DNA from 3 places in the Streptomyces sp. NPDC001750 genome. Region 2 is predicted to be linked to each of the others. Evidence: riboswitches for the same ligand, from Rfam matches in the RefSeq annotation. Region 2 holds a riboswitch; each other region holds the start of a gene.
The links. Region 2 has a riboswitch for thiamine pyrophosphate ahead of thiC (phosphomethylpyrimidine synthase ThiC). Riboswitches for the same ligand answer to the same signal wherever they lie in the genome.

Region 1 (9,227 bases), on a different contig from region 2:
CCACGTCACCGTTCGGCGGGCAGCACCACGCACTCCGCCGCGTCGAAACGGACCCCGACCGTCTCCCCCTCCCCGGGGACGTCGCGCAGCGCGCACTCCGCCTCCAGAGCCGGACCGCGCTGCGGCGTCAGCCGTACGGCGACGCGATCGCCCCGGAACGTGCGGGCCCCGACCGCGCAGCGCAGCCCCTCCTCCGGGGCACCGATCCGCACCCCGGCCGGACGCACGAGCAGGGCGCGCTCCCCCTGCGGCGACCCCTCGGGCACCGGGACCCCGCCCCACGCCGTGTCGGCGACCGCGCCGTCCACCGTCGCCGCCACCACGTTGTCGAAGCCGAGGAACCGGGCGACGAACGCGGAGGCGGGCCGCTGCCACACCTCCAGCGGCGTGCCCGTCTGGGCGATGTGCCCGTCCCGCATCACGACCACCCGGTCGGCCAGCGCGAACGCCTCGCCCTGGTCGTGCGTGACGGCCAGCACCGTCGTACCCAACCGGCCGAAGAGCATGCGCAGTTCGGCCACGAGGCGTTCGCGCAGACCGCGGTCGAGCTGGCCGAGCGGCTCGTCCAGCATCAGCAGCTTGGGACGCGGGGCGAGCGCCCGCGCGAGGGCGACCCGCTGCTGCTCGCCTCCGGACAACGCGGCGACGGCGCGCCGCTGGGCGCCCGGCAGGCCCACCAGGTCGAGGAGTTCGCCGACCCGGCGCTCCTGATCGCGCCGGGACACCCCGCGCATCCGCAGCCCGAACGCGACGTTGGCGCCGACGTCCCGGTGCGGGAAGAGCTGGTGGTCCTGGAACATCAGGCCGAGACCCCGCCGGTGCACCGGCACCCCCGCCTGGTCCGCCCCGTCCAGCAGCACCCGGCCGCCGTCCGTCCTCTGGAGCCCGGCGACCACCCGCAGCAGGGTCGACTTGCCGCTGCCGCTCGGTCCCAGCACACAGACGATCTCGTGCTCGTCGACCGCCAGGTCCACCCGGTCGAGCGCGGTCCGCTCACCGAAGCGGACCGTGGCCGATTCCAGTGTCAGCATCGTCAGAACTCCCCGGACATCCCTAGAACTCGCCGGACCGGTCCGTGCGAATACGTTCGAGCAGCAGCAGCGAGACCGCGCAGACCACCATCAGAATGGTGCTGAGCGCCATCGCCTGGCCGTAGTTGAGCTCACCGGCCCGGCCCAGCAGCCGGGCCACCGCGACCGGCAGCGTCGGCCGGTCGGGCCGCGCGATGAACACCGTCGCGCCGAACTCGCCGAGCGAAACGGCGAACGCGAAACCGGCCGCGACCAGCAACGCCCGCCGCACCAACGGGAGATCTACCTCCCGCCAGGCCCGCAACGGCGACGCCCCCAGCACCGCGGCCGCCTCCCGGAGCCGGCCGTCCACCGCGCGCAGCACCGGCAGCATGGTCCGCACGACGAAGGGCACGCCGACCAGCGCCTGGGCGAGCGGCACCAGGATCCATGACGTGCGCAGGTCCAGTGGCGGCTTGTCCAGAGTGATCAGGAAGCCGAAGCCGACGGTGACCGCCGACACCCCGAGCGGCAGCATCAGCAGCGCGTCGAAACCGCGCACGAGCCGCCCCGCGCGCCGGGTCAGCGCCGCGGCGGCCAACCCGCCGACGACCAGCGCGATCACGGTCGCGACCAGCGCGTACGCCACGGAGTTCCCGATCGCTTCGAGCGGCGCGACCAGGAAGGTGCCGCCGCCCGCGTCCACGGAACCCAGGGCACGGTAGAAGTCGAGGCCGTGGCCGTCCGGGGTGTCCAGCGAGCGTTCCACCAGCACCGCGAGGGGCAGCAGGATCAGCACCAGCACGGTCAGCAGCACCGCGCCGAGCAGCGCCCACTGCCCGGCCCCGCGCGGCCTGCGGGCGGTCCGTTCCGGATCGACCAGCCTCAGCGCGGTCTCCCTGCGCCGTACGGTCCACGCGTGCACGGCGAGGATCGTGCCCACCGCGGCGAACTGGACCAGTGTCAGCACGGCCGCGGTCGGAAGTGCGAGGAGCTGGGCGGTCTGCCGGTAGATCTCCACCTCCAGCGTGGCGTACCCGGGGCCGCCGAGGATCTGCACGACACCGAAGGAGGTGAAGGTGAAGAGGAAGACCATCAGCGCGGCGGCGGCCACGGCGGGCGCGAGGGCCGGCAGCGTGACCCGTCGCCAGGCCGCGAACCGTCCGGCGCCCAGCACCCGGGCGGCCTCCTCCTGCCGCGGGTCGAGCTGCGCCCACAGACCGCCGACGGTCCGTACGACCACCGCGTAGTTGAAGAAGACATGGGCGAGGAGAATCGCCCACACCGTGGTGTCGAGGCGCACCCCCCAGAGTTCGTCGAGGAACCCGCCGCGCCCCAGCATCGCCAGGAACGCCGTCCCGACGACGACGGTCGGCAGGACGAACGGCACGGTGACCACCGCCCGCAGCACTTGCTTTCCGGGGAAGTCGAGGCGGGCGAAGACGTACGCGCCGGGCAGCGCGACGAGCAGCGTCAGCGCGGTCGAGGCGAGCGCCTGCCAGGTGGTGAACCACAGGACGTCACGGATCTCCGGCCGGGCCAGCACCTCGCCGATCCGGCCGAACTGCCACACACCGTCCGCCTTCAGCCCCCGGCCGACGATCGCGACGACGGGGTAGGCGAAGAACACCGCGAAGAACGCGACGGGCACGGCCATCAGGGACGGCCGCACCGCGCCCGCACCCAGGCGCCGGGCCGCCGTCCGCACCGCGTCCGTCCTGCGCCCGGCGCGCGGGCGCGGACCCGTGACGTCCGCGCCCTTCGCCGCCGCGCCCGTCCCCCGTGCGGCGGTCCCGGCTACTTCACGACGAGCGAGGACCACGACTGGACCCACTGCTCACGGTTCTTGGCGATCAGGTCGGGGGCGACGGTCGTCGGCTTCTCGACGGTCTCGCCGAACTTCGTGAACAGCTCCGGCAGTTTCGCGTCCGACACGACCGGGTTCACGAACATGTTGAGCGGCATGTCCTCCTGGAACTTCTTGCCGATCAGGAAGTCCAGCAGTGCCTTGCCACCCGCCTCGTTCTTGGCGCCGTCCAACAGGCCCGCGAACTCGATCTGCCGGAAGCAGGTACCGGTGGCGACCCCGGTCGGGGCCTCGGCCGGCTGCGGCTTCGCGTACAGCACCTCGACGGGCGGGCTGGAGGCGTACGAGACGACGAGCGGACGGTCGGCCTTGGCCTTCCTGCCGCCCGCGGAGCCGGAGAACTCCTCGTTGTACGCCTGCTCCCAGCCGTCGACGACCTTGACGCCGTTGTCCTTCAGCTTCTTCCAGTAGTCCTGGTAGCCCTTCTCGCCGTAGGCGGCGACGGTGCCGAGGAGGAAGCCGAGGCCGGGCGAGGAGGTCGCCGCGTTCTCGGTGACCAGGAGGTTCTTGTACGCGGGCTTCGCCAGGTCGTCGAAGGTCCGCGGCGGAGCGAGCTTCTTGTCGGCGAAGTACTTCTTGTCGTAGTTCACGCAGACGTCGCCGGTGTCGACCGGCGTGACCCGGTGCTCGGCATCCAGCCGGGTGGCGGCCTCGACCCGATCGATGCCCTTCGCCTCGTACGGCGTGAACAGGCCGCTGTCCAGGGCGCGGGAGAGCAGGGTGTTGTCGACGCCGAAGAACACGTCTCCGCGCGGTGAGCCCTTGGTCAGGATCTCCTGGTTGAGTGCGACGCCCGCGTCGCCGCTCTTGAGGACCTTGACGGTGTAGCCGGTCTCCTCGGTGAACTCCTTCAGCACCGCTTCGGACGCGTTGAAGGAGTCGTGGCTGACGAGCGTCACGGTCTTCGGACCGGCGCCCTTCGTGCCGCCGGAGCCGGAGGACGACGTGTCGGAACTCCCGCAGCCGGCCAGTGCCGTGATGCCGAGCGCGGCCACGACGGCCGTGAGACGTACGGACCCGGGCGTGGTTCCCGTGGTCCTGCGCGTGGTGGTCATGATGGATTCCTCCTGGGTTTTGGCCAGGAAGAGACGCGGCCCCACCCGCGGGACGCGGGCAGGGCGCAACAGCATGAGTTGATGACCGAACTTCCTACCCGGAATGACCCGGGCGAGGTTCAGAGGGTCTGCGGACGACCGGTCCCCCGGTGCCGCACTCTCAGCGCTGTGGCGCTCCCCTGTCGGAATATGAAGTTGATTTCCGGACCAGGTTACACGGGCCGCCCGGCCGGGCCGCCGGGGCCTCGGCGCACGGTCGACGCCGCAGGCCCCGACTCCTTGACGCCCCGTCCGCTCCGGAGCCCTGCCGGACCACCGCGGCCCCGGCCAGCGCCGGTCTCGACGCTCCCGTGGAACCGGCGATCGCCGCTCTCAGCACTCCCGCGGGCCCGGCGGACTTCGGCCTCGGCATTCCCACGGACCCGGAGAATGCCTGTGTCAGCGCTCGGCCGCCGCCAGCTGTCCGCAGGCCCCGTCGATCTCCTGGCCCCGGGTGTCCCGTACGGTCACCGGAACCCCGTGCGCCGCGATGGCCTCGACGAACGCCTTCTCGTCCTCGGGCCGGGAGGCCGTCCACTTGGAGCCGGGCGTCGGGTTCAGCGGGATCAGGTTGACGTGCACCCGCTTGCCCTTGAGCAGCCGGCCGAGCAGGTCGCCCCGCCACGCCTGGTCGTTGATGTCCCGGATCAGCGCGTACTCGATGGAGACGCGGCGGCCGGACTTCTCCGCGTACTCCCACGCGGCGTCCAGCACCTCGCGCACCTTCCACCGGGTGTTCACCGGGACGAGGGTGTCGCGCAGTTCGTCGTCCGGCGCGTGCAGCGAGACGGCGAGACGGCACTTGAAGCCCTCGTCGGCGAAGCGCAGCATCGCGGGCACCAGCCCCACGGTGGAAACGGTGATCCCGCGCTGTGAGAGCCCCAGCCCGTCCGGCTCCGGATCGGTCAGCCGGCGGATCGCGCCGACCACGCGGTTGTAGTTGGCCAGCGGCTCGCCCATGCCCATGAAGACGATGTTGGAGAGCCGCGCCGGTCCTCCGGGCACCTCCCCGTCGCGCAGCGCCCGCATGCCGTCCACGATCTGGTGGACGATCTCCGCGGTCGACAGATTGCGGTCCAGACCGGCCTGCCCGGTGGCGCAGAACGGGCAGTTCATCCCGCAGCCCGCCTGCGAGGAGATGCACATCGTCACCCGCTCCGGGTAACGCATCAGGACGGACTCGACGAGCGTCCCGTCGTGCAGCTTCCACAGCGTCTTGCGGGTGGTGTCGTCGTCGCAGCTGATGTGGCGGACCACCGACATCAGCTCGGGGAACATCGCCTCGGCGAGCTTCTCCCGCGAGGCGGCCGGGATGTTGGTCCACTCGGCCGGGTTGTGCGCGTACCGCGCGAAGTAGTGCTGCGAGAGCTGCTGGGCGCGGAACGGCTTCTCGCCGATCGCGGCGACCGCCTCCTTGCGCTCGGCGGGCGTGAGGTCGGCGAGATGCCGCGGCGGCTTCTTGGCTCCGCGGGGTGCGACGAAAGTGAGTTCTCCGGGCTTAGGCATGGTCCGTCCAGTGTCGCAGACGCGGCGACGAGGGCCCGCCGCCCTGTGGACAACGCCCTGTGGGCAGCGGGCCCTCGTCCGAGAACGCCAAGGTCGGGACGGGCGGGGCGCACCGTCCGCGGGCTCACAGCCTGCCGGGTGCTCTCAGCCGGAGCCGACGAACAGCACCAGCAGCAGCCAGACCACCGGAGCGGTCGGCAGCAGCGAGTCCAGCCGGTCCATGATCCCGCCGTGTCCCGGCAGCAGCGTGCCCATGTCCTTGATGCCGAGGTCCCGCTTGATCATCGACTCGCCCAGGTCGCCCAGGGTGGCGCTGGCCGCGACCGCGAGCCCCAGCAGCAGCCCCTGCCACCAGGCACCGCCGTCGATCAGGAACTGCATGCACAGGGCACCCGCGACCATCGCGAAGGCGACGGCCCCGAAGAGGCCCTCGCGGGTCTTCCCGGGGCTGATGCGCGGAGCGAGCTTGTGCTTGCCGAAGCGCCAGCCGACGGCGTACGCCCCTGTGTCGCTGACCACGGTCAGCAGCAGGAAGGTGAGCACCCGCTGCGGCCCGTCGTCCGCGGTCAGGAGCATGGCGACGAACGTGGCGAGGAACGGCACGTAGAACGCGGCGAACACACCGGCCGTGACGTCCTTGAGGTAGTCCTCCGGAGGCTGGGCCATCCGCCAGACGAGAACCGCGAGCGCGGTCAGTGCCACGGCCACCCAGGCGCCCTCGGCACCCTTCATGTACCCGGCCACCACCATCGCCGCACCGCCGACCGCCAGCGGCACGAGCGGCGCGTTGATGCCCTTGCGCTCCGACAGCCGTGAGGTGAGCTCCCACAGGCCCACGACGACGGCGACGACGATCACCCCGACGAAGACGGCCTTCACGACGAACAGCGAGGCGACGATGACGGCGCCGAGCCCCACCCCGACCCCTATGGCGGCTCGCAGATCGCGGCCCGCACGTTTCTTCTGCGGGGGCGGTGGCGCGGTGGGCATGGGCTCCTGCGGCTTCTCGTCGCGGAACAGGGGGCCACCGTTCGGGCGTGCGCCCCCCTGCTCCCGGTCGTCACGGTCGTCAGCGTCTCCACCTGCGTCAGGGGCGTCCGGCACGATGGGCATGGGCCGAGTCTGCTGGGCGTCATGCACATCGTGCGCGGGACCTGCCGGGGCAGCACGCATCTCGGGCGCAGCCCACGGACCGGCTCCCGGCGTGGCGCCCCAGGAAGAGTCGTTCATCAGACTTCGAGCAGCTCGGCTTCCTTGTGCTTGAGCAGCTCGTCGACCTGTGCGACGTACTTCGCGGTGGTGTCGTCGAGCTCCTTCTCGGCGCGACGCACCTCGTCCTCGCCGGTCTCCTTGTCCTTGACCAGCTTGTCGAGCGCTTCCTTGGCCTTGCGGCGCACGGCCCGGATGGAGATGCGGGAGTCCTCGGCCTTGGTCCTCGCGACCTTGATGTAGTCGCGGCGGCGCTCCTCGGTGAGCTCCGGGAAGGTCACCCGGATGATATTGCCGTCGTTGCTCGGGTTGACGCCGAGGTCCGAGTCGCGGATGGCCTGCTCGATGTTGCGCAGCGCGCTCTTGTCGAACGGCGTCACGACGGCCATGCGGGGCTCGGGCACCGAGAACGAGGCGAGCTGGTTGATCGGGGTCAGCGCACCGTAGTAGTCGGCGACGATCTTGTTGAACATCGCCGGGTGGGCGCGGCCGGTCCGGATCGCGGCGAAGTCCTCTTTCGCGACGACGACGGCCTTCTCCATCTTCTCCTCGGCCTCGAGGAGGGTTTCTTCGATCACCACGTGCTCCTGCGTGTCTTGAGTGGGCCCGGCGTGCTCGGGCCCGCGGATCTGCGTCGCGTCCTCACCTGCACGGTGTCCGACCGGCAGGCCGTTGTCCATCCTCCGGGGCGCCGTGCCGGGGCTTTCCCTGCGGGTCCCGGACCCTGCCCGCGGCTTCCCGGGGACGTTTCCCGGTCCTCAGGCCCGGGTGCCCTGGTCACTCACGAGCGTGCCGATCTTCTCACCCTTGACCGCGCGGGCGATATTGCCCGTGGCCGTCAGCTCGAAGACGAGGATCGGCAGCTCGTTGTCACGGCAGAGCGTGATGGCGGTGGCGTCGGCGACCTTGAGATCGCGCGCGAGCACCTCGCCGTATTCGAGCGCGTCGAACTTCACCGCGTCGGGGTTGGTCTTCGGGTCGGAGTCGTAGACCCCGTCCACACCGTTCTTGCCCATCAGCAGGGCCTGAGCGCCGATCTCCAGGGCCCGCTGGGCTGCCGTGGTGTCGGTGGAGAAGTACGGCATGCCCATGCCCGCGCCGAAGATGACGACGCGCCCCTTCTCCAGGTGCCGCACGGCACGCAGCGGAATGTACGGCTCCGCGACCTGACCCATGGTGATGGCCGTCTGGACGCGGGAGTCGATGCCCTCCTTCTCCAGGAAGTCCTGGAGCGCCAGACAGTTCATGACCGTGCCGAGCATGCCCATGTAGTCGGACCGGGCCCGGTCCATGCCGCGCTGCTGGAGTTCGGCACCACGGAAGAAGTTCCCGCCGCCGATCACGACCGCGATCTGTGCGCCGTCACGGACGACCGCCGCGATTTCCCGGGCGATGGCGTGCACGACGTCGGGGTCGACACCGAGTCCCCCGCCGCCGGCGAACGCCTCTCCGGACAGCTTCAGCATGAAGCGTCCGGGTACCTTGTCGTCATCGCGCTTGTGGTCGCCTTTGGCGGCGTCCGCGCCCTTGTTCATGGAGATTCTCCTCGTGCACATACCAAGAAGGCCATTGCCGGTGGGTCTGGTGTCCCTCAGCGGCAATGGCCTCCTCGTCAGATCTGCGGTCGTACGGCATGGGTGCGGCCGACGACTGCACCGGACCCCCTGAGGGGTCCACCGTTGTTCGCGGACGGACTCAGATGCCGACCTTGATGCGCGAGAAGCGCTTCAGGGTGACACCGGCCTCGTCCAGAACCTTCTGGACCGACTTCTTGTTGTCCTTGGCGAACGCCTGCTCCAGAGCGACGACCTCCTTGAAGAAGCCGTTGACCCGCCCCTCGACGATCTTCGGGAGAGCGGCCTCGGGCTTGCCCTCCTCGCGGGAGGTGGCCTCGGCGACACGGCGCTCGTTCTCGACCGTCTCGGCCGGGACGTCCTCGCGGCTGAGGTACTTCGGGGCGAAGGCGGCGATGTGCTGCGCAACGTCCTTGGCGACCTCGGCGTTCTCCTTGTCCAGCTCGACCAGGACGCCGACCTGCGGCGGGAGGTCGGGCATGGTGCGGTGCATGTACGCGGCCACGTAACCGCCGGTGAACTGCGCGAAGCGGTCCAGGACGATCTTCTCGCCGAGGTTGGCGTTGGCCTCGTCGACGTACGCCTGGACGGTCTTGCCGGCCTCGATCTCGGAGGCGAGCAGCGCGGCCAGGTCGGCCGGGGAGGTTGCGGCGACGTGCGCGGCGAGCGTGTTGGCGACGTTCTGGAACTTCTCGCCCTTGGCGACGAAGTCCGTCTCGCACTTCAGCTCCAGCAGGACGCCGGTGGTCTTGTCCTCGGAGATGAGGGAGACGACGGCACCGTTCTCGGCGGAACGGCCCTCGCGCTTGGCGACGCCCTTCTGGCCCTTGATACGGAGCGCCTCGACGGCCTTCTCGACGTTGCCCTCGGCCTCGTCCAGCGCCTTCTTGCAGTCCATCATGCCGGCGCCGGTCAGCTCGCGGAGCTTCTTGACGTCAGCGGCGGTGTAGTTCGCCATGAGTCTGTG
Region 2 (9,227 bases):
ACATCAATACTGCTCACCTTATGAGGATTGGGCGCCGCTGCGAATGGCCCGTGCGCCGTCGGACGCCCGGTGCGGCCGGGCGCACGGGAACGCTCTGTGCACCCAATCGCCCGGTGCGACCAGGAATGGGGGAGCGCGTTCGACCTTGACGCGCGCCGGTGGCTCACGCCGTGGCGCGCGTCCCTCGAAGAGGTGAGATGAGACCTCTTCGAAACATCGACCATTTAGTAGGCCCACCGGGTTCAGCGCATCACACTCCACGGCGCATTCGCCCAACGACCTGGCCTTACAAGGTATTTGACGCCGTCTGATCATGCAGAAACGTGCCTGTCAACGCGTGAATATGCGACCGGGCCAACCTCCCGCACGCCCCCTACTATCGGCTCGCCATGACAGCAGCAGGGAAGCACCAGGTGAGCCGGGCGGAGACACCCCGGCGCGGCAGCCGGCAAGGACGAGCGGGAATCCGGGACGTGGCCGCCGCCGCCGGGGTCTCCATCACGACCGTCTCCGACGCGCTCAACGGCAAGGGCAGGCTCCCGGACGCCACCCGCCGCCATGTCCGCGAGGTCGCAGAGCGCCTGGGCTACCGCCCGTCCGCCGCGGCCCGAACCCTCCGTACCGGCAAGTCCGGCCTCATCGGCCTGACCGTGACGACGTACGGCGACGAACCCTTCACCTTCACCGAGTTCGCGTACTTCGCCGAGATGGCCCGAGCGGCCACCTCCGCGGCGCTCGCCCGCGGCTACGCCCTCGTCATCCTGCCCGCCACCTCGCGCCACGACGTCTGGTCGAACGTCGCCCTCGACGGCACCGTCGTCATCGACCCCTCCGACCAGGACCCGGTCGTCACGGAGCTCGTACGACAAGGGCTGCCCGTCGTGTCGGACGGACGCCCGGCCGGTGCCCTCCCGGTCACCGCCTGGGTCGACAACGACCACGGCGCCGCCGTGCTCGACCTCCTCGACCACCTCGCCTCCGCCGGGGCCCGACGCATCGGCCTGCTCACCGGCACCACGACCGACACGTACACCCGCCTCTCCACCTCCGCGTACCTGCGCTGGTGCGAGCGCGTGGGCCAGGACCCGGTGTACGAGTCCTACCCCGCCCACGACCCGTGCGCGGGCGCGGTCGCCGCGGACCGACTGCTCGCCCGCCCGGACCGTCCCGACGCCGTCTACGGGCTCTTCGACCCCAACGGCACCGACCTCCTGGCGGCCGCCCGCAGATACGGGCTGCGCGTCCCCGAGGACCTGCTGCTGGTCTGCTGCAGCGAGTCCACCGTGTACGCGACGACCGAGCCGCCCATCACCACCCTCTCGCTCAAACCGCGCAGAATCGGCACGGCGGTCGTCCAGCTCCTCATCGATGCCATCGAGGGTGTGGATCACGGCGGCCCGGTGGAGCAGGTCATACCGACGGAGCTCATCGTCCGGACGTCCTCACAACGCCGTCCGCCCCGCACCACGGTCAGCGCGCCGCGCTCCCCCGCCAGGGACTGAGCAGGCGGCTCCTCCGCCAGGGATTGAACAGACGAATTCGGACCAAACGGCCGGTGAGCCTGACATGCTCCGGGATTCACCACCCCTGGTGCGTCACACAGCACGATTCGCATTCCTATGATGGGCGCACGACACCGCGGACCGCCCCGACCAGCAGGCCCGTCAGGTGTAGGGCGGCGCGACGGTGGTGGAGGGGTCGATGACACAGGGGGCCGGTCAGGAACCCGTGGTGCGGACTGCGACGTTGCGCGACTTCCGCGTGCCGCCCTACGCGCAGACCCCGGTACCGCCCGCGTCCCCGCATCCGGGCAACGCCCTGCCCGGGGACGCGCTGCCGGACGGGTACACGCCCACCGAACGCGACCTCCCGGTGATCAACCGCGGCGACACCGTCCAGGTACGAACCGTGCCGGAGCCCTGGCCGGCCCGCGAGCCGGGACTCGGGCCGCTCTACGTCGTCGGCGACGTCCACGGCTATCTGGACGAGCTGGTCGCCGCTCTCGCCGAACAGGGCCTCATCGACTCCGACGGCAGGTGGGCCGCGGGCAACACCCGGCTCTGGTTCCTCGGCGACTTCACCGACCGCGGTCCGGACGGCATCGGCGTCATCGACCTCGTGATGCGCCTCTCCGCCGAGGCCGCTGCCGCGGGCGGGTACTGCAAGGCGTTGATGGGGAATCACGAACTGTTGCTCATCGGCGCCAAACGGTTCGGCGACACGCCGGTGAACTCGGGCGCGGGCACCGCCACCTTCCAGGCCGCCTGGCTGCTCAACGGCGGCCAGAAGCACGACATGGAGCGGCTCCAGGACGTCCACCTCCAGTGGATGTCCCGCCTCGACGCGATCGTCGAGGAGGACGGGCATCTGCTGATGCACTCCGACACGACGGCGTACCTCGACTACGGCAGCACCATCGAAGACGTCAACGACACGGTGCACGCCATTCTCACGCGCAACGACGCCGACGAGTGCTGGGACCTCTTCCGTAAGTTCACCAAGCGCTTCGCCTTCCGTGACGATGCGGGACCGCAGGCCGTGCGGGAACTGATGGCCGCCTACGGCGGACAGCGCATCGTCCATGGTCACAGCCCCATTCCCTACCTCCTCGGCGAGGTCGGGTCGGAGGACGGAGAGGACAGCTCGGGTCCCGTGGTCGAAGGCCCGCACGTGTACGCCGACGGGCTCGCCATCGCCATGGACGGCGGAGTGACCATGGCCGGAAAGCTGCTGGTCGTCCAACTCCCCCTGCATGACTGACGGTTTTACGGGAAGACGCTTCCACGACCTGACCACGCCGAGCACCGGGCCGAGCGCCGGGCCTATTTCCGGAAACCCCCTGTCACCGCGTGCCGTGGGCGCTCTACCATCGGCGTATCCGTAGCAGGCTCTCCTCCGTTTCCGCCCAACTGCCCGGCAAAGAAGGGCTGTCGGGCCCGACGGAGCATCGGGGGATGCACATGAGAAGCGCTCCGCACCTGCTGACCGAGGACCGCCCCGAGTACGAGCGGATCCTCGACGACGCACTGCGCCACGCCCATCGACGGCCGGATCTGGCCGCGGTCGGTGAACGGCTCAACGCCGTACAGCTGCGCACCATGGCGCTGGCCGCCACGGACATGATCACGGCGACGGCGGCCACCGAGTACGACCACTACGTACGGGCCCGTGAGGAACTGCGTGGCACGGCCGACGGGGAGGGCCCGCCCGCCGGATCGGACACGGACCGTCCGGGCCGGTCGGGCGCCGGCGCGGGAGCGGTCGTCACGGTCCTCGCGCCCGTGCTCGCCGGCACCGCCGCGTTCATATTCCTGTTGGTCGGCTATCTGCTGAAGCTGCTCAGTCCACCGCCCGCCTTCGCCTCGACCCTGGTCACCGCGGGCTGGTTCTTCGCCGTGGTCATGGCCGCCGCCATCCTGGTCGCCGCCGTCGGGCTGCTGATCACCGCGCTGCGCAACGGCTCCGCTTCGGAGAACGCCGTACGCGACGAGATCGAGCTGCCGGAGGACGTGGCGCGGGCCCGGGAAGCCTGGCGGCACGCGCTACTGGAACGCGGCATCCTGCCGTTCCTGCGCGACGCCCTCGACGACCCCGAGGCCGCGTCCACCGCACGCACACCGCAGCGCTCGCCGAACCGCATCCCGAAAGTCGGCTACAGCCGCCCCGACTTCTCCGGCCCGGACGAGGGCCCGGCCGCGGGCCCCCGGCCGACCTTCACCAGCCCGGACTTCACCAGCCCCGACTTCGGCGGCCCCGAGCACGACGTGGAGTGACGGCGCCGCCGCACGCGCCCCCTCCACCCCACGTGGGGCCCCTGGTCCGGGGCCGACCAAGGACTCGGACGAGCCGCGCCGATCACAGGTCCCAGGACCTCGGGCGCGCCTGCCCCTCCCACTCGGGACGGAGCAGCGAGAACACCGCGACGTCGTACCGCCGCCCCCGGTGCAGGCACGCCGACCGGCTCACCCCCTCCCGGGTGAACCCCGACCTGTCGAGGACCGCGAGCGCGGCCGTGTTGTCCGCGTGGGTGATGGCCCGGAGCCGGTACAGGGGAAGCTCCCCGAACGCCAGGTCCGTCAGCGCGTCCAGAGCCCGCGTGCCGTATCCGCGACCGCGGTGCGGCGGGGACAGCAGCAGCTCGATATCGGCGGTGCCGTTGGCGTAGTTCTGGTCGGTGAGGGCCGCGTGGCCCACGGGGGTGCCGTCGGCGAGCACGACGAGGAAGTCGTCCCGGTCCTGGTCTTCCTGGTCGCGCTCGATGTGCTCGCGCAGCGAGGCGAGCGAACGCGGCCAGACCCCCATCTCATGGGCGGCCGCCGGATCGCACCGCCACTCCTGCAACAGCTCGGCGTCCTCGGTCTCTACGGCGACGAAGGCGACGTCCCGTCCGCGCCAGCACGGCTGCCGGTCCGCTTCCACCACCCGCACCGCGTCCGTCGCGTCCGCTGCGTCCCGCGCCTGCGTCGTGTCCGCTCTTTGTTCCGTCATGCCGCTCATGCGCAGATGCTAAGGAGACCCAGCCGTCGCGTTCATCCGATTTCCGGCCCGGGGACTTGGCTTCCGCGTGGCCGGTGAGGAGCCCGGGGGTGGCGGACCGGGCACGGGCCCGGGGGGCAAGCGAGGCGACAGGGGGCGGAACCCTGCCGTCCGCCCCCCTTGTCACCCCGGTCGGCTCTCGCCTCAGTCCGCGACGGGCAGGTAGACGCGGTTGCCCGCCGCCGCGAACTCCTTCGACTTCTCCGACATCCCCGCCTCGATCTCCGCCTGCGACACCCCGTGTTCACGCCGGATGTCCTGAGAGATCTTCATCGAGCAGAACTTCGGGCCACACATCGAACAGAAGTGCGCCGTCTTCGCCGGCTCCGCCGGCAGCGTCTCGTCGTGAAACTCCCGTGCCGTGACCGGGTCGAGCGCCAGATTGAACTGGTCTTCCCAACGGAACTCGAACCGGGCGTCGGAGAGCGCGTCGTCCCAGTCCTGCGCCCCCGGATGCCCCTTGGCGAGATCTGCGGCGTGGGCCGCGATCTTGTACGTGATCACGCCGGTCTTCACGTCGTCCCGGTTCGGCAGCCCGAGGTGCTCCTTGGGCGTCACGTAGCAGAGCATCGCCGTGCCCCACCAGGCGATCATCGCCGCGCCGATGCCCGAGGTGATGTGGTCGTACGCCGGAGCGACATCGGTGGTCAGCGGGCCGAGCGTGTAGAAGGGCGCCTCCTCGCAGATCTCCTGCTGGAGGTCGATGTTCTCCTTGATCTTGTGCATCGGGACATGGCCCGGCCCCTCGATCATGGTCTGGACGCCGTACCGCTTGGCGATCGTGTTCAGCTCCCCGAGCGTGCGCAGTTCGGCGAACTGCGCCTCGTCGTTGGCGTCCGCGATCGAGCCGGGGCGCAGCCCGTCGCCGAGCGAGTACGTCACGTCGTAGGAGGCGAGGAGTTCGCAGAGCTCCTCGAAGTTCTCGTAGAGGAACGACTCCTTGTGGTGGGCGAGACACCACGCCGCCATGATCGAGCCGCCTCGCGAGACGATGCCGGTCTTGCGGCGGGCGGTCAGCGGAACGTACGGCAGGCGTACGCCGGCGTGCACCGTCATGTAGTCGACGCCCTGCTCGGCCTGTTCGACGACGGTGTCCCGGTAGATCTCCCAGGTCAGCTCCTCGGCCTTGCCGTCGACCTTTTCGAGGGCCTGGTAGAGGGGCACGGTGCCGATCGGCACGGGCGAGTTGCGCAGAACCCACTCACGGGTGGTGTGAATGTTGCGGCCGGTGGAAAGGTCCATGACCGTGTCGGCGCCCCACCGCGTCGCCCACGTCATCTTCTCCACCTCCTCCTCGATGGAGGACGTCACCGCGGAGTTGCCGATGTTGGCATTGACCTTCACCAGGAACCGCTTCCCGATGATCATCGGCTCGGTCTCGGGGTGGTTGACGTTGGCCGGCAGCACGGCGCGGCCCGCGGCGATCTCCTCCCGCACCATCTCCGGCTCGACGTCCTCCCGGATCGCCACGTACTCCATCTCCGGGGTGATCTCGCCCCGTCGGGCGTATGCGAGCTGGGTCACGGGCCGGCCGTCCCGGCTGCGGCGCGGCAGCCGGGGCCGACCGGGGAAGACTGCGTCGAGATTGCGCAGCCCTTCCCCAGACTCTCGGCCTCGCTCGAGCAGGGGAGACCCCATTCGCGGCGAGGTGTGCTTGAGCCCGTCGTCCTCGGGTCGGACGGGCCGGCCCGGGTACTCCTCGGTGTCGCCGCGCGCGGTGATCCAGTTCTGCCGCAGCGGCGCGAGCCCGCGACGGACGTCGGTCTCGACGGCGGGGTCGGTGTACGGCCCCGACGTGTCGTACAGCGTCAGGTCCTTGCCGTTGGTGAGGTGCACCTGACGGACCGGCACACGGATGTCGGGGCGTGAGCCCTGGACGTATCCCTTGTGCCAGCCGATGGACTTCCCGGCCTCGTCGCTCTGGTTGGAGGCAGGCGTGCGTGCGTCCGATGTGGTCATGAGACCTACTCCCTACGCCGGCATTACCCGGTAACAGGTTCGGCGGTCGGCGCAGCTCATCCCGTACGGAGGTACGGATATCAGCGCCCTCTCAGCCCGGTGCTCCGAGCTCCCGCGTGTGCAAAGGTTCCTCCACGCTAGCGCCCCGTCCGGCGGAATGAACAGAGGGTCCCTTGCCTCCTTGCGATGATCGGCCGGTGATGTCCCTCCCCAGCGTTCCCGAACCGCCGAGTCCCCACCACGGCCACACACACGGCCATACGCACGCCCACGGCCCCGCCGCGCCCGTCTCCCGACATCTGCGGAAGGTCATCGCGGCCGTACTGATCCCGTTCGCCGCCGCGGTCCTCGCCGGACTGGCGGCGCTCTGGCCTGGCGGTGCGCCACCGCACGAACGAACCGGTGTCGGCTTCGACCGGCAGACCCAGCAGGGCAAGGTGGTGAACGTCGACACAGTGGACTGCAAGGAGGTGAACGCCTCCCAGATGCCGGTCGGCGGCGAGACCGCTCCGCAGTCGGCGGGCCGCACCGGGCTGTGCGCGAAGGCCACGGTCGAGGTGACGACCGGTCACGACAAGGGTCGGCGGTTCGTGGAGATCGTCCAGCCGGACGCACCGCGTCAGCTGCGCGAGGGGCAGGGCGTGGTCGTGGCGTACGCCCCGGACGCGCCCCACGACCTGCAGTACTCGGTGACCGATGTGAACCGGAAGTTCCCGATGGCGCTGCTGGCCGGGATCTTCGCCCTGGTCGTGGTCGCGGTGGGCAGGATGCGGGGGGTGATGGCGCTGGTCGCGCTCGCCGTGTCGTTCGCCGTGCTGACCCTGTTCATCCTCCCGGCCATCCTCCAGGGGTCGAATCCGCTGATCGTGGCGGTGGTCGGGTCAAGTGCCATCATGCTGATCGCGCTCTACATGTGCCACGGGCTCACCGCCCGTACCTCGGTCGCGGTGGTGGGCACACTGATCTCGCTCCTGCTGATCGGGCTGCTCGGCTCGCTGTTCATCGGCTGGGCGAGCCTGACCGGCAACACCGACGACAGCACCGGCCTCATCCACGGCCTGTATCCGCGCATCGACATGAGCGGCCTGCTGCTGGCCGGCGTCATCATCGGTTCGCTCGGGGTGCTCGACGACGTGACGGTCACCCAGACGTCGGCCGTCTGGGAACTGCACCAGGCGAACCCAACGATGGGCGTGCGGGGGCTCTACCGGGCGGGGATCAGGATCGGGCGCGATCACATCGCCTCGGTCGTCAATACGCTGGTGCTCGCCTACGCGGGCGCCGCGCTGCCGTTGCTGCTGCTGTTCTCGATCGCCAGGAGCAGCGTGGGCACGGTGGCCAACAGCGAGCTGGTGGCGGAGGAGATCGTACGGACGCTGGTCGGTTCGATCGGGCTGGTCGCATCGGTGCCGGTGACAACGGTGCTCGCCGCGCTGGTGGTCTCCGCGGACCGCACAGGGCTCGGCGCGGAAGCCGGAGCTTCAGCACCCGTACGGACCGGGAAGGGCCGCCGTCGCAGGACGAAGTCATGAGCACCCCGGAACGGACATCGGCCGACAGACGAGGAGCGGTCCTGACTACGGAGAGCGATTCACCCATTCGGCGGATGCCGTGTTCGACCGGCGGGCACCGGTCGGCGACACCGTTTCCTTCAGCCGGCGTTCTGCTCCTCGGCAAGGATCCGGCCCAGGGCCTCCTCCAGGTTTCCCTCGAAGTCACCCAGCGTGCGCTCCTGTCCGAGCGGCACGAGCTTGTCGGTCCGGTCGAGAAAAGCCACGAGCGGCGCCGAACCAGCCCGGAAGAGGGCACGGTCGGCGCCCACCTGAAGGCGGATGTGTACATCGGAAAGCCCCTCGGGATCCGTGGGCCCGATGTGCACATCGCCGTCGCCACTGGGGCTGTTGAGGCCGTCGAGCAGCAACTCACGGCCGAATGCCCAGGTGACGGGGGCGTCACCAGGCAGATGGAAGGTCATCCGAATCGCATACGGATCACACACTTCGTACCGGAGCTCCACCGGGATCCGGAAAGAGAGCTCCTCGGAGACGAGAAAGCTCATCATGACCTCAGCTTGAACCGACTCGCGCATCGTTCAACCCCGCAGTAGATGAATCTGGCCAGGAATGATCCCCCATGGCCCTATTGACGCCATCGTGGTGCACGCGATAGCAGATCACAAGGAGTGATTTTTCAGATACTGATAGAGAACACGAATGAACGCAAGAGGTTGGCCACTTCGCCACGTAGTTGTTCGACTGCGGGGAGCAATCGGTGTTCCTGTTCCAGAGGTACTGAAATCGCCATAGCGGCTGCGGTGGAGCCGGCGGTGATCGGAATGGCCGCGCAGACCGTTCCCAGGGCGTACTCCTGCCGTTCGACGACGGGTTCCATGCGCTCCAGCGACCGCAGCCGCTCCAGGAATGTCGCGCGGTCCCTCACCGAATACGGGGTCAGTGGCCGTACCGGATGCCGGTTCAGGTGGTCCTCGCGCGCCTTCTCGTCCAGTCGGCTCAGCAGGCACTGACCGATCGCATGGGCGTACCCGGTCTCCCGGAAGGACGCCCACTCGCGCACGGCGGGCATGGCGGGATCATCGGCGACCGCGACGAGTTCGATCTCGCCCTCGCGGTAGACGGCGCAGTACACGGGGACACCGATGGCCTCGCGCCAGCGGCTGAGCGACTCGGACATCCTGCTGCGACGATTCTGCGGTGTACCCTCGGCGGTCAGAC
Region 3 (9,227 bases), on a different contig from region 2:
TCAGGTCGATCCCGCGCCGCAGGCGGTCGATCGCCTCCACCTCGATCTGCAGGTCGGCCTGGAACATCTCCGTGACGGTCTGCCCCACCCTCACGTGGAACAGTCGCTGGTAGTTGGGCAGTCCGTCGAGGTAGAGGATCCGGTGCGTGAGGATCTCGGCGTGCCGCATCTCGTCGAACGACTCGGCGCGGGTGTACTTCGCGAGCTTCAGCCAGCCGGCGTGCTCCTGCATCTTGGAATGAAGGAAGTACTGGTTGATCGCGGTCAGTTCGGCGGTCAGCTGCTCGTTCAGGAACTCAAGGACCTCGGGATCGCCCTGCATCGGAGAGGCTCCTTCCGGCCGGTGGGTACCGGCCTATACCGGTGAATGACAGTGAATGCCAACGAATACGGCAAGTTGGCCGAATCCTCGCACCGCGCTCGTTGATCGTCCAGTAAGTACACGCTTAGTGGGATTTGCCGGAATTATCTACACCCTGGTCGGAACCACCCCTGTCTGTCTGTCACCATGGAGGCATGGGTCAGCCGGAAAGCCGGGAAAACCGCGCGTCAGAGCAGTCGGAGCTTCCGCCGGGACAGCGACTCCAGCGCGGCTGGCCGGTCACCCACTACGGGCCGGTGCCCAAGTTCAAGCCGGACCGCTGGGAGTTCCGCGTCTTCGGTACCACCGCGGACGGCGCGAAGCACTGCTGGAACCATCAGGAGTTCTCGGCGCTGCCGTACTCCTCGGTCGTGGCCGACCTGCACTGCGTCACGAAATACAGCATGCTCGGCGCCGAATGGGGCGGGGTCCTCGCCCGTACGGTTCTGGAACTCGCGCCGCCCGCGCCGAACGTCACGCACGTGATGGTCTGGGCCGAGTACGGCTTCAGCTCGAATCTGAGGCTCTCCGACTTCGCCTCGGACCGAACGATCTTCGCCACCCACAAGGGCGGTGAGCTGCTCACCGCCGAGCACGGCTTCCCGCTCCGGCTCATCGTGCCGCACCTCTACGCCTGGAAGGGGCCCAAGTGGGTCCGCGGCGTCGAGTACATGACGGCGGACCGCCGCGGCTTCTGGGAGGAGCGCGGCTACCACAACATCGGCGACCCGTGGCGCGAGCAGCGCTACTCGTACCAGGAGGAGCCCGGGGACGGCCCCGAGCTCTGACCCGATGGGCGACGGACGCGCCCGGTCCGCCCTCAGTGGTGGTACTGGTGCACCACCGCGTGGCCCTTGCCCCGGCCGATCATCCACTTGTCGACCGGCGTGGTGGCGACGGTATTGCTATGCGCGCTTGCGGCGTTGGCCGAGAGCCCGCGCAGCCCTTCCCCAAGCTCCCGACTTCGTCCGAGCAGGGGAGACCCCGTCCGAGGGCTTTCGCCGCCCTGCGGCGCACGCGCCGGACGACGCTCCTTCCGGGCATACCTTGCCGGTCACGGCACTAGTCCTGGGTGCGCAACCCCTTCAGCCGGGCCACGTCCGCCGCGTGGCCGTCCTTTCCGCCCGGTGTCTCGATGATCAGCGGCACGCCCGCGGTGGCCGGATGGGAGAACAGCTCCCGGAACGGCCCCTCGCCGATGTGCCCGGCGCCGATGTTCGCGTGCCGGTCCTTGTGGGTTCCCGCCGCCTCCTTGGAGTCATTGGCGTGGATCAGCTTCAGCCGGCCCGCGCCGACGGTCTCGACCAGCAGGTCCAGGGTCTGCCGCATGCCCTCCGGGCCCGACAGGTCGTGGCCCGCCGCGTGGATGTGGCACGTGTCGAGGCACACGCCGAGCCTGGGGTGGGAGTCGAGCGCCTCGAAGTACGGGCCGAAGTCCCAGGTCCGTGAGCAGAGCGAGGACCCCTGACCGGCCGTGGACTCCAGCAGCAGGTACGGGTCGTCGTCGTGCGTCAGCTCGTCCAGCAGCGGCCGCAGGTGCGTACGCACCTGGGCGAGGGCCCGTTCGCGCGGCCGGCCGCCGGTCGCCGACCCGGTGTGCACCACGACGCCCAGCGCTCCGATCTCACGGGCCCGGCGCAGCGAATGGCGCAGCGAGTCCACCGACCTCTCCACGGTGGCCTCGGTGTGCGAACCGAAGTTGATCAGATACGGGGCATGGACGTACGCCGGTACGGACGCGGCGGCGCACTCGGCGCGGAACCGCTCGTCCTCGGCGGGGTTGCCCACGGGGGTCGCCCAGCCGCGCGGATTGGCGACGAAGACCTGCACCGCCTCCGCCCCCATTTCCCTGGCATAGGGCAGGCCGACCTTGGCGAGACCGCCGGCCACGGGGACGTGGCCGCCGACTGGGTTGCGCATGTGGATCTAGAGCCCCTTGGTCCTGATGGTGATGGTGCCGCCCTCGGGGGCCCGTTCGCCGCCCGCGACGGACTGGCTCGCGATCGTGTCGCTGAAGGAGAGGAAGGGGCGGTCGACCTTGACGTCGAAGCCCGCGTCCTCCAGTTCGCTCCTCGCGTCGTCGACGCCCTTCCCGGTGACGTCCGGGACGGTGATCATTCGGGGCCCCTTGGAGACCGTGAGCGTGATGGTGTCGCCCTCGGCAGCCCGGCTGCCCTCGCCCAGCGACTGATGGGCGATGTCGCCGGCGACCTCGGGGGAGTGGACCCGGTCGGGCAGCACCTCGGCCTTCAGCCCCTGCTCGTCCAGCGCGGCGGTGGCGTCCTCGACGGACAGCCCGGTGACATCGGGCACATCGACCGGAGCGCCCTTGTTGACGACCAGGGCGACCGCGGAGCCGGAGCGGCGCTCGGCGCCCGCCGCGGGGTCCGTACGGATCACCTCGCCCCGCGCCGTCTCCTCGCTGAACTCCTTGGTGACCATGCCGGGCACCAGGCCGACCTCCTTCAGATCACGTTTGGCGTCGGCGAGCGCGAGGCCTTGGACATCGGGCACCTTCACGATCTCGGGGCCGCGCGAGACGACGAGCTTCACCGCGTCGTTCCCCCGGATGCGGTCGCCCGAACCGGGGTCGCTGCTGATGACCTTGCCTCGTTCCACGGTGTCGCTGTAGGCCCGCTCGACGCCCTCGAGCTCCAGACCGGCGTCCGAGAGCCGCTTCTGGGCGGTCTTCTCGGTCTGGCCGAGCACCGAGGGCACCCGGGTGAACTGCCCGGAGTTGATGTACCAGACACCGGTGCCGATCCCCAGCACCAGCAGCACGGCGACCAGCGCGGTGACGACGGAGCGCCGGGGGCCGCGGCGCCACGGGGCGCGCGGTGCGGGCCGCGGCGGCTCCGGCAGGGGCATTTCCAGTCGGCTGGTGTGATGGGCGACGCCCTGGTCGGCCGGGAGCAGCCGCGGGATCACGCTCGTGCGGTCCTCGGCGGAGCCGTGCGCCTCGGCGAGGGCCTGCGGCGGTACGGCGTCCAGCTGGGCGTCGGTGAGCGCGGAACGGGCCTCGCGGGTTTCGGCGAGCAGGGCCACCGCGTCGAACGGGCGGACCTCGGGGTTACGGGCGGTGGCGCTCGCCACCAGGTCGTCGAGCTCGACCGGGAGTTCCGGGACGGCGGCCGACGGGGCCGGGATGTCCTCGTTGAGGTGCTGATAGATGACCTGGGCGGGGGTGTCGCCGACGTGCGGCTTGGACCCGGTCAGCATCTCGTACAGGACCACACCACACGCATACACGTCGGTACGGGTGTCGGCCGTACCGTGTTCTATCTGCTCGGGGGCGAGGTACGAGACGGTCCCGAGCACCGAGCCGGTGGTGCTGGTGACGGAACCCACCGCCCGCACCAGACCGAAGTCGGCGACCTTGACCCGGCCGTCGTCCCCTATCAGGACGTTCTCCGGCTTCATGTCGCGGTGCACGAAGCCCGCCCGGTGCGCGGCGCCGAGCGCGGCGAGCACCGGCTCCAGGATGTCCAGCGCGGCCCTCGGCTGGAGGGCGCCGCGGTCGCGCAGCACGTCGCGCAGCGTGCAGCCCGGGACGTACTCCATCGCGAGGTAGACGTACTGGCCCTGGGCGCCCTGGTCGAAGACCCCGACCACATTCGGGTGCGCGAGCCGGGCCACGGACTTGGCCTCGCGTATGAACCGCTCCACGAAGGACGCGTCGGTGGCGAGTGCCGGATGCATCACCTTGAGGGCGAGCACCCGGTCGAGCCGGGTGTCCACAGCCCGGTAGACCGTGGCCATGCCGCCCACGGCGATGCGGGCATCGACGCGGTAGCGGCCGTCGAGCAGCTGCCCGACGAGCGGGTCCTGGAGGGTCGTATCCACGGATGTGAGTCTACGAGCCGCGGCGGACACGTCCGACGGCCCGGACGGTCCCGGGGCCGAACCGCAGCCGAGGCGTGACAGGGACACGTCGCCTCCCCGGCCCGACGGGCCCGCCCGGGTGCCCCGGTCAGAAGGCCGGGCGTTCCGGGTCCAGCACCGCGCGCCCCGCCACCGGCGACGACGCCTCGGCGAAGTGCCGGCGCGGGATCCGGCCCGCCCGGTACGCCAGCCGTCCGCCCGCCACCGCGTGCCGCATCGCGGCGGCCATCAGCTCGGGCTCCTGGGCCCGGGTCACGGCGGAGGCCAGCATCACCGCCGCGCACCCCAGCTCCATCGCCAGCGCCGCGTCCGAGGCGGTCCCGGCGCCCGCGTCGAGGATCACCGGCACCCGCGCCTGCTCGACGATCAGCTGGAAGTTGTGCGGATTACGGATGCCGAGACCGGAGCCGATGGGGGAGCCGAGCGGCATCACCGCCGCGCAGCCCACGTCCTGGAGACGGCGGGCCAGCACCGGGTCGTCGTTGGTGTACGGCAGCACGGTGAAACCGTCGTCCACCAGGGTCTCCGCGGCGTCCAGCAGCTCGACCGGGTCGGGCAGCAGGGTCCGCTCGTCGGCCACCACCTCCAGCTTGACCCAGTCGGTGCCGAGGGCCTCGCGGGCCAGCCGGGCGGTCAGCACGGCCTCGCCCGCGGTGAAGCAGCCCGCCGTGTTCGGCAGGACGCGGATGGAGAGCCGTCGCAGGACGGAGAGCACCGAGCCCTGCACGGTCGGGTCGAGGCGGCGCATCGCGACGGTGGTCAGCTCTGTGCCGGAGGCGACGAGGGAGCGTTCCAGCACATCGAGGCTGGGCGCCCCGCCCGTGCCCATGATCAGCCGGGAGCCGAACGTGGTGTCGCCGAGGGCGAGGAGGTCGTCGGACACGGTCAGCCTCCCTGGACCGCGGTCAGGATCTCGACCCGGTCTCCGTCGCGCAGCGCCGTGGCGGACCACTGCCCGCGCGGCACGACGCTCTCGTTGACGGCCGCCGCGACACCGGAGCGGGCCGAGGTCAGCCCGGCGACCAGCGCGTCCAGGGCGGTGCCCGCGGCGAGGTGCCGGACCTCCCCGTTCACGGACACGGACACGGAGGCGGGGGAGGGGCCGGGCGCGGGGTCGGTGAGGGGCACGGAATCGGGAGCGGGGGAGGGCGCGGGCTCGGTCATGCGGGCTGCTCCTGACGTACGGAGTCGACGGCTGGCGAGAAGCGGTACGGGGTGAAGGGGCGGGCCACCTCGGGCAGCTCGCCCTCGGCCAGCGACGCCGCCATGACGTCTCCGGTGACGGGCGTGAGCAGCACCCCGTTGCGATGGTGGCCGGTCGCGAGATGCAGACCGGGCAGCGCGGTGGGGCCCAGCAACGGGGCGTTGTCGGGGGAGCCGGGACGCAGACCGGCCCGGGTCTCGACGAGCGGCAGCTCCGTGATGCCGGGCACCAGCTCGTGGGCGTCCCGCAGCAGCTCGTAGACGCCGCCCGCGGTGACGGTGGTGTCCCAGCCCATCTCCTCGCTGGTGGCACCGACGACCAGTTCGCCGTTCTCGCGCGGTACGAGATAGAGGGGGCCGCCCCGGACCACGGCCCGGACCGTCCGGGAGAGGAAGGGCGCGTACCGGGCGGGCACGGTCAGCCGCAGCACCTGCCCCTTCACCGGCCGGACCGGTGGCGCGACCCCGTCCGGCAGGCCCGGCAGTCGGCCGCTGAGACTCCCCGCGGCGAGCACGACCTGGTCGGCGGCCAGCTCCGGGCCCCCGGCGAGCACGATTCCAGTGGCCCGGTCGCGCACCACCGTCAGACGCTCCGCCCGGGCCCGGTGGAAGACCACCCCGGCCCGCTCGCACGCGGTCAGCAGCGCGGCGGCCAGTCGGCGCGGATCGATCTGATGATCACCGTCGACCCGCAGCCCGCCGCGCACGCCCGGCGCGAGCATCGGCTCCAGGCGGCGGCACTCGCGGCCCGTCAGCCACTCCGACTCCAGGCCCGAACGCCGTTGCAGGGCGTGCAGCTCCCGCAGATGGGCCCGGTCGTCGGAGTCCAGCGCGACGGCGAGCGTGCCACAGGCGCGAAAGCCCGTGTCCCGGCCGCTCGCCTCCTCCAGCTCCGCCACGAACGCCGGGTAGCGGGCGGCCGAGGCGAGATTCAGCCCCAGCAACAGCTCCTCGCCGTAGTGGAGTTCGGTGACGGCGGCCAGCATCCCGGCGGCCACGCGGGCGGCCCCGCCGCCGGGATCGGGATCGGCGACCGCGGTGCGCAGTCCGCGCTGCGCGGTCCGCCAGGCGGTCACCAGGCCGATGATCCCGCCCCCGACGACGAGGACGTCGTACGGCCCCCCGTCCCGGTCGGACCGGCCCTCGTGGTGAGAAGAACGCATGGGCGTCCAGCCCCTCCCTTCGCCGGCATGACCCGGATCAGGTTCGTACGGTCGAAGGCCGCTTCAGCCTCCCTCTCAGCCCGCTGCGTCCGGGCTCCCGCGAGTGTCTTACCGTGGCCACCCTAACGACTTCCTCCACTGCCAATCGTGGACGAGGTCGTAAACCTCGCCCACCGGACCCGGGCGAGGGACCGCCGGACCCAGGCAAGGGAGCAGCGCCATGGCCCGTTCGCTCGACGGAGTCGTCCTCTCGCCGGTCGCCGACCAGGCACCCGGTCAGGTCGGTACCCGTACCCGCTTCACGTACCACGAGGAGGACGGCCGGATCTGGGCCGAGTACGCGGGCGGCGACGTGGTCCGCGGCCATCTCGTCGGCACCCGCGCCGGTGACGTCCTCGACTTCCGGTACGTGCAGCTCAAGCAGGACGGAACGACGTCCTGCGGCCACTGCGTCTCCACCGTCGTCGATCTCCCGGACGGCCGGGTCCGGCTGGAGGAGCGGTGGGAATGGGAGTCGCAGGAGGGCAGCGGCACCAGCACCGTGGAGGAACTCCCCCTGCCGTGACGTTCTGTCAGGTGTTTATGGTGTACGGGTGAGCGATCAGCAGCAGTCGCAGCAGTCGGAGCGCCGTGTCGTCGTCGTCGGCGCGGGCATGGCCGGTGTGCAGACGGCCGTGGCCCTGCGGGAACAGGGCTTCACCGGCCCCGTCACGGTGATCGGCGCCGAACCCCACCAGCCCTACGACCGGCCCCCGTTGTCGAAGGCGGTGCTGCTCGGCAAGGCCGAGGACTCCGCCTTCGACATCGACTTCGAGGCACTGGACATCGAGCTCGGACTGGGCCTCGACGTCACCGGCCTGCGGGCCGCGGCGCACGAACTGGACACCCCGTCCGGTCCCGTCCCCTACGACGTGCTGGTGATCGCGACCGGCGCCGAACCGATCGTCCTGCCCGGCACCGAGGGTGTCCCCGGCGTCCACCTGCTGCGCACCCTCGACGACGCGGCACGGCTGCGGCCCGTCCTCGACGAGCGGCAGGACGTCGTGGTCGTCGGTGCGGGCTGGATCGGCGCCGAGTTCGCCACCGCGGCCCGCGCCGCCGGCTGCGCGGTCACCGTCCTGGAGGCCGCCGACCGGCCGCTCGCCGGTGCGCTGCCCGCCGAGGTCGCTGCCCCGATGGCCGCCTGGTACGTGGAGAGCGGCACCGAGCTTCTCACCGGCGCCCGGGTCGACCACGTCGAACCGGGCCGGGTGGTCCTCGCGGACGGCCGCGCGATCCCGGCCGGGGCCGTCGTCGTCGGTATCGGCGCCCGCCCCGCCACCGGCTGGCTGGCCGGCTCGGGCATCGCGCTCGGCCCCGACGGCTCGGTGACCGCCGACGCCGCGCTGCGCACTTCGCTGCCCGACGTGTACGCGGTCGGCGACTGCGCCTCGTTCCCGTCCGCCCGCTACGGCGAACGCCTGCTCGTCCACCACTGGGACAACGCGCTCCAGGGCCCCCGGACCGTGGCCGCCGACATCGTCGCGGCGGCGGGCGGGGACCACCCGGCGCCGCCCGCCTACGACCCCGTCCCGTACTTCTGGTCCGAGCAGTTCGACCGGTTCGTGCAGTACGCGGGCCACCACGCGGGCGCCGACACCCTGCTGTGGCGCGGCGACGCCGCCGACCCCACCTGGTCGGTGTGCTGGCTGCGCGACGGCGTCCTGGTGGCGGTCCTCGCCGTGGGCCGCCCCCGCGACCTGGCGCAGGGCCGCAGGCTCATCGAGGCGGGCACCCGCATCGACCCGGCGCGGGCCGCCGATCCCTCCGTACCTCTGAAGTCGACGGCCCTCTGACACCCGTACTCCACGGCCGCCGACCCTCCGACGGCGTACCGGCACCGCCCGTACGGTCGGCCCGGCTACCGACTGTCGGTCCGGGATGGCAGGCTTGTCCCGTGACCGAGATTGACGCAAAGATCGATGCTCTCGTCCCCGCCTGGCTCCACCTCCCCGACATCGCCGACATGCTCGGTGTCGAGGTGACACGTGTGCGGCAGCTGGTCAAGGAGGGCCAGCTCATCGCCGTACGCCGCGGTGAGAACCGGGCTCTCCAGGTGCCGGCTGCCTTCATCGCCGGCAACAAGGTGGTCAAGGGCCTCTCCGGCACCCTGACCCTCCTGCGGGACGACGGCTTCAACGACGAAGAGATGCTGGAGTGGCTCTTCACCCCCGACCCGACCCTGCCGGGCACCCCCGCCCAGGCACTGAGCGAGAATCGCGGCACGGAGGTGAAGCGCCGCGCCCAGGCGCTCGCCGTCTGAGAGCCTGCCGGGTGACCTTCGATCGGAACGCGGACGCGGTAAGGTGCGTGCGATTCCAAGGCGCCGGGATGTCCTCGGATGGGGCCTCCCCTGCTCGAACGGAGTTGAGAGCTTGGGGAAGGAGCTACGCGGACATCCCGGCAACGCCGGAGGCGGCCCCTGGCCCTCAAGGCATCGGCGTGGGGGGGAGTGCGTGCCAGGGCGCGCCGCCCGGTCAGAGATCGCCCGACAGGCTCCGAGAGTCCGTCGGGGTGGGGGGCGGCCCGGCCCCCCCCCCCCCCCCCCCCCACCCCCGCCCCCCCCGGGGGGGGGGGAA

Region 1: another riboswitch for thiamine pyrophosphate. It lies ahead of ACFYY6_RS03805 (thiamine ABC transporter substrate-binding protein); the one in region 2 lies ahead of thiC (phosphomethylpyrimidine synthase ThiC).
Region 3: another riboswitch for thiamine pyrophosphate. It lies ahead of thiO (glycine oxidase ThiO); the one in region 2 lies ahead of thiC (phosphomethylpyrimidine synthase ThiC).

The regions. Positions count from the first base shown of each region.
Region 1 is NZ_JBIAUE010000002.1:94,248-103,474, forward strand. It holds gene ACFYY6_RS03795 (ABC transporter ATP-binding protein) at 6-1,031, opposite strand; gene ACFYY6_RS03800 (ABC transporter permease) at 1,054-2,667, opposite strand; gene ACFYY6_RS03805 (thiamine ABC transporter substrate-binding protein) at 2,808-3,932, opposite strand; TPP riboswitch at 4,006-4,123, opposite strand; gene rlmN (23S rRNA (adenine(2503)-C(2))-methyltransferase RlmN) at 4,371-5,477, opposite strand; gene ACFYY6_RS03815 (phosphatidate cytidylyltransferase) at 5,622-6,707, opposite strand; gene frr (ribosome recycling factor) at 6,707-7,264, opposite strand; gene pyrH (UMP kinase) at 7,445-8,221, opposite strand; gene tsf (translation elongation factor Ts) at 8,382-9,218, opposite strand.
Region 2 is NZ_JBIAUE010000010.1:215,783-225,009, forward strand. It holds gene ACFYY6_RS18320 (LacI family DNA-binding transcriptional regulator) at 390-1,502, shown strand; gene ACFYY6_RS18325 (metallophosphoesterase) at 1,702-2,760, shown strand; gene ACFYY6_RS18330 (hypothetical protein) at 2,955-3,773, shown strand; gene ACFYY6_RS18335 (GNAT family protein) at 3,856-4,497, opposite strand; gene thiC (phosphomethylpyrimidine synthase ThiC) at 4,681-6,495, opposite strand; TPP riboswitch at 6,488-6,621, opposite strand; gene ACFYY6_RS18345 (YibE/F family protein) at 6,696-8,027, shown strand; gene ACFYY6_RS18350 (SsgA family sporulation/cell division regulator) at 8,147-8,584, opposite strand; gene ACFYY6_RS18355 (IclR family transcriptional regulator) at 8,686-9,227, opposite strand, start outside.
Region 3 is NZ_JBIAUE010000004.1:140,976-150,202, reverse strand. It holds gene bfr (bacterioferritin) at 1-322, opposite strand, end outside; gene ACFYY6_RS08925 (sulfite oxidase-like oxidoreductase) at 517-1,149, shown strand; gene ACFYY6_RS08920 (deoxyribonuclease IV) at 1,424-2,281, opposite strand; gene pknB (Stk1 family PASTA domain-containing Ser/Thr kinase) at 2,288-4,204, opposite strand; gene ACFYY6_RS08910 (thiazole synthase) at 4,332-5,126, opposite strand; gene thiS (sulfur carrier protein ThiS) at 5,129-5,407, opposite strand; gene thiO (glycine oxidase ThiO) at 5,404-6,609, opposite strand; TPP riboswitch at 6,607-6,720, opposite strand; gene ACFYY6_RS08895 (hypothetical protein) at 6,830-7,174, shown strand; gene ACFYY6_RS08890 (NAD(P)/FAD-dependent oxidoreductase) at 7,263-8,444, shown strand; gene ACFYY6_RS08885 (Rv2175c family DNA-binding protein) at 8,546-8,911, shown strand.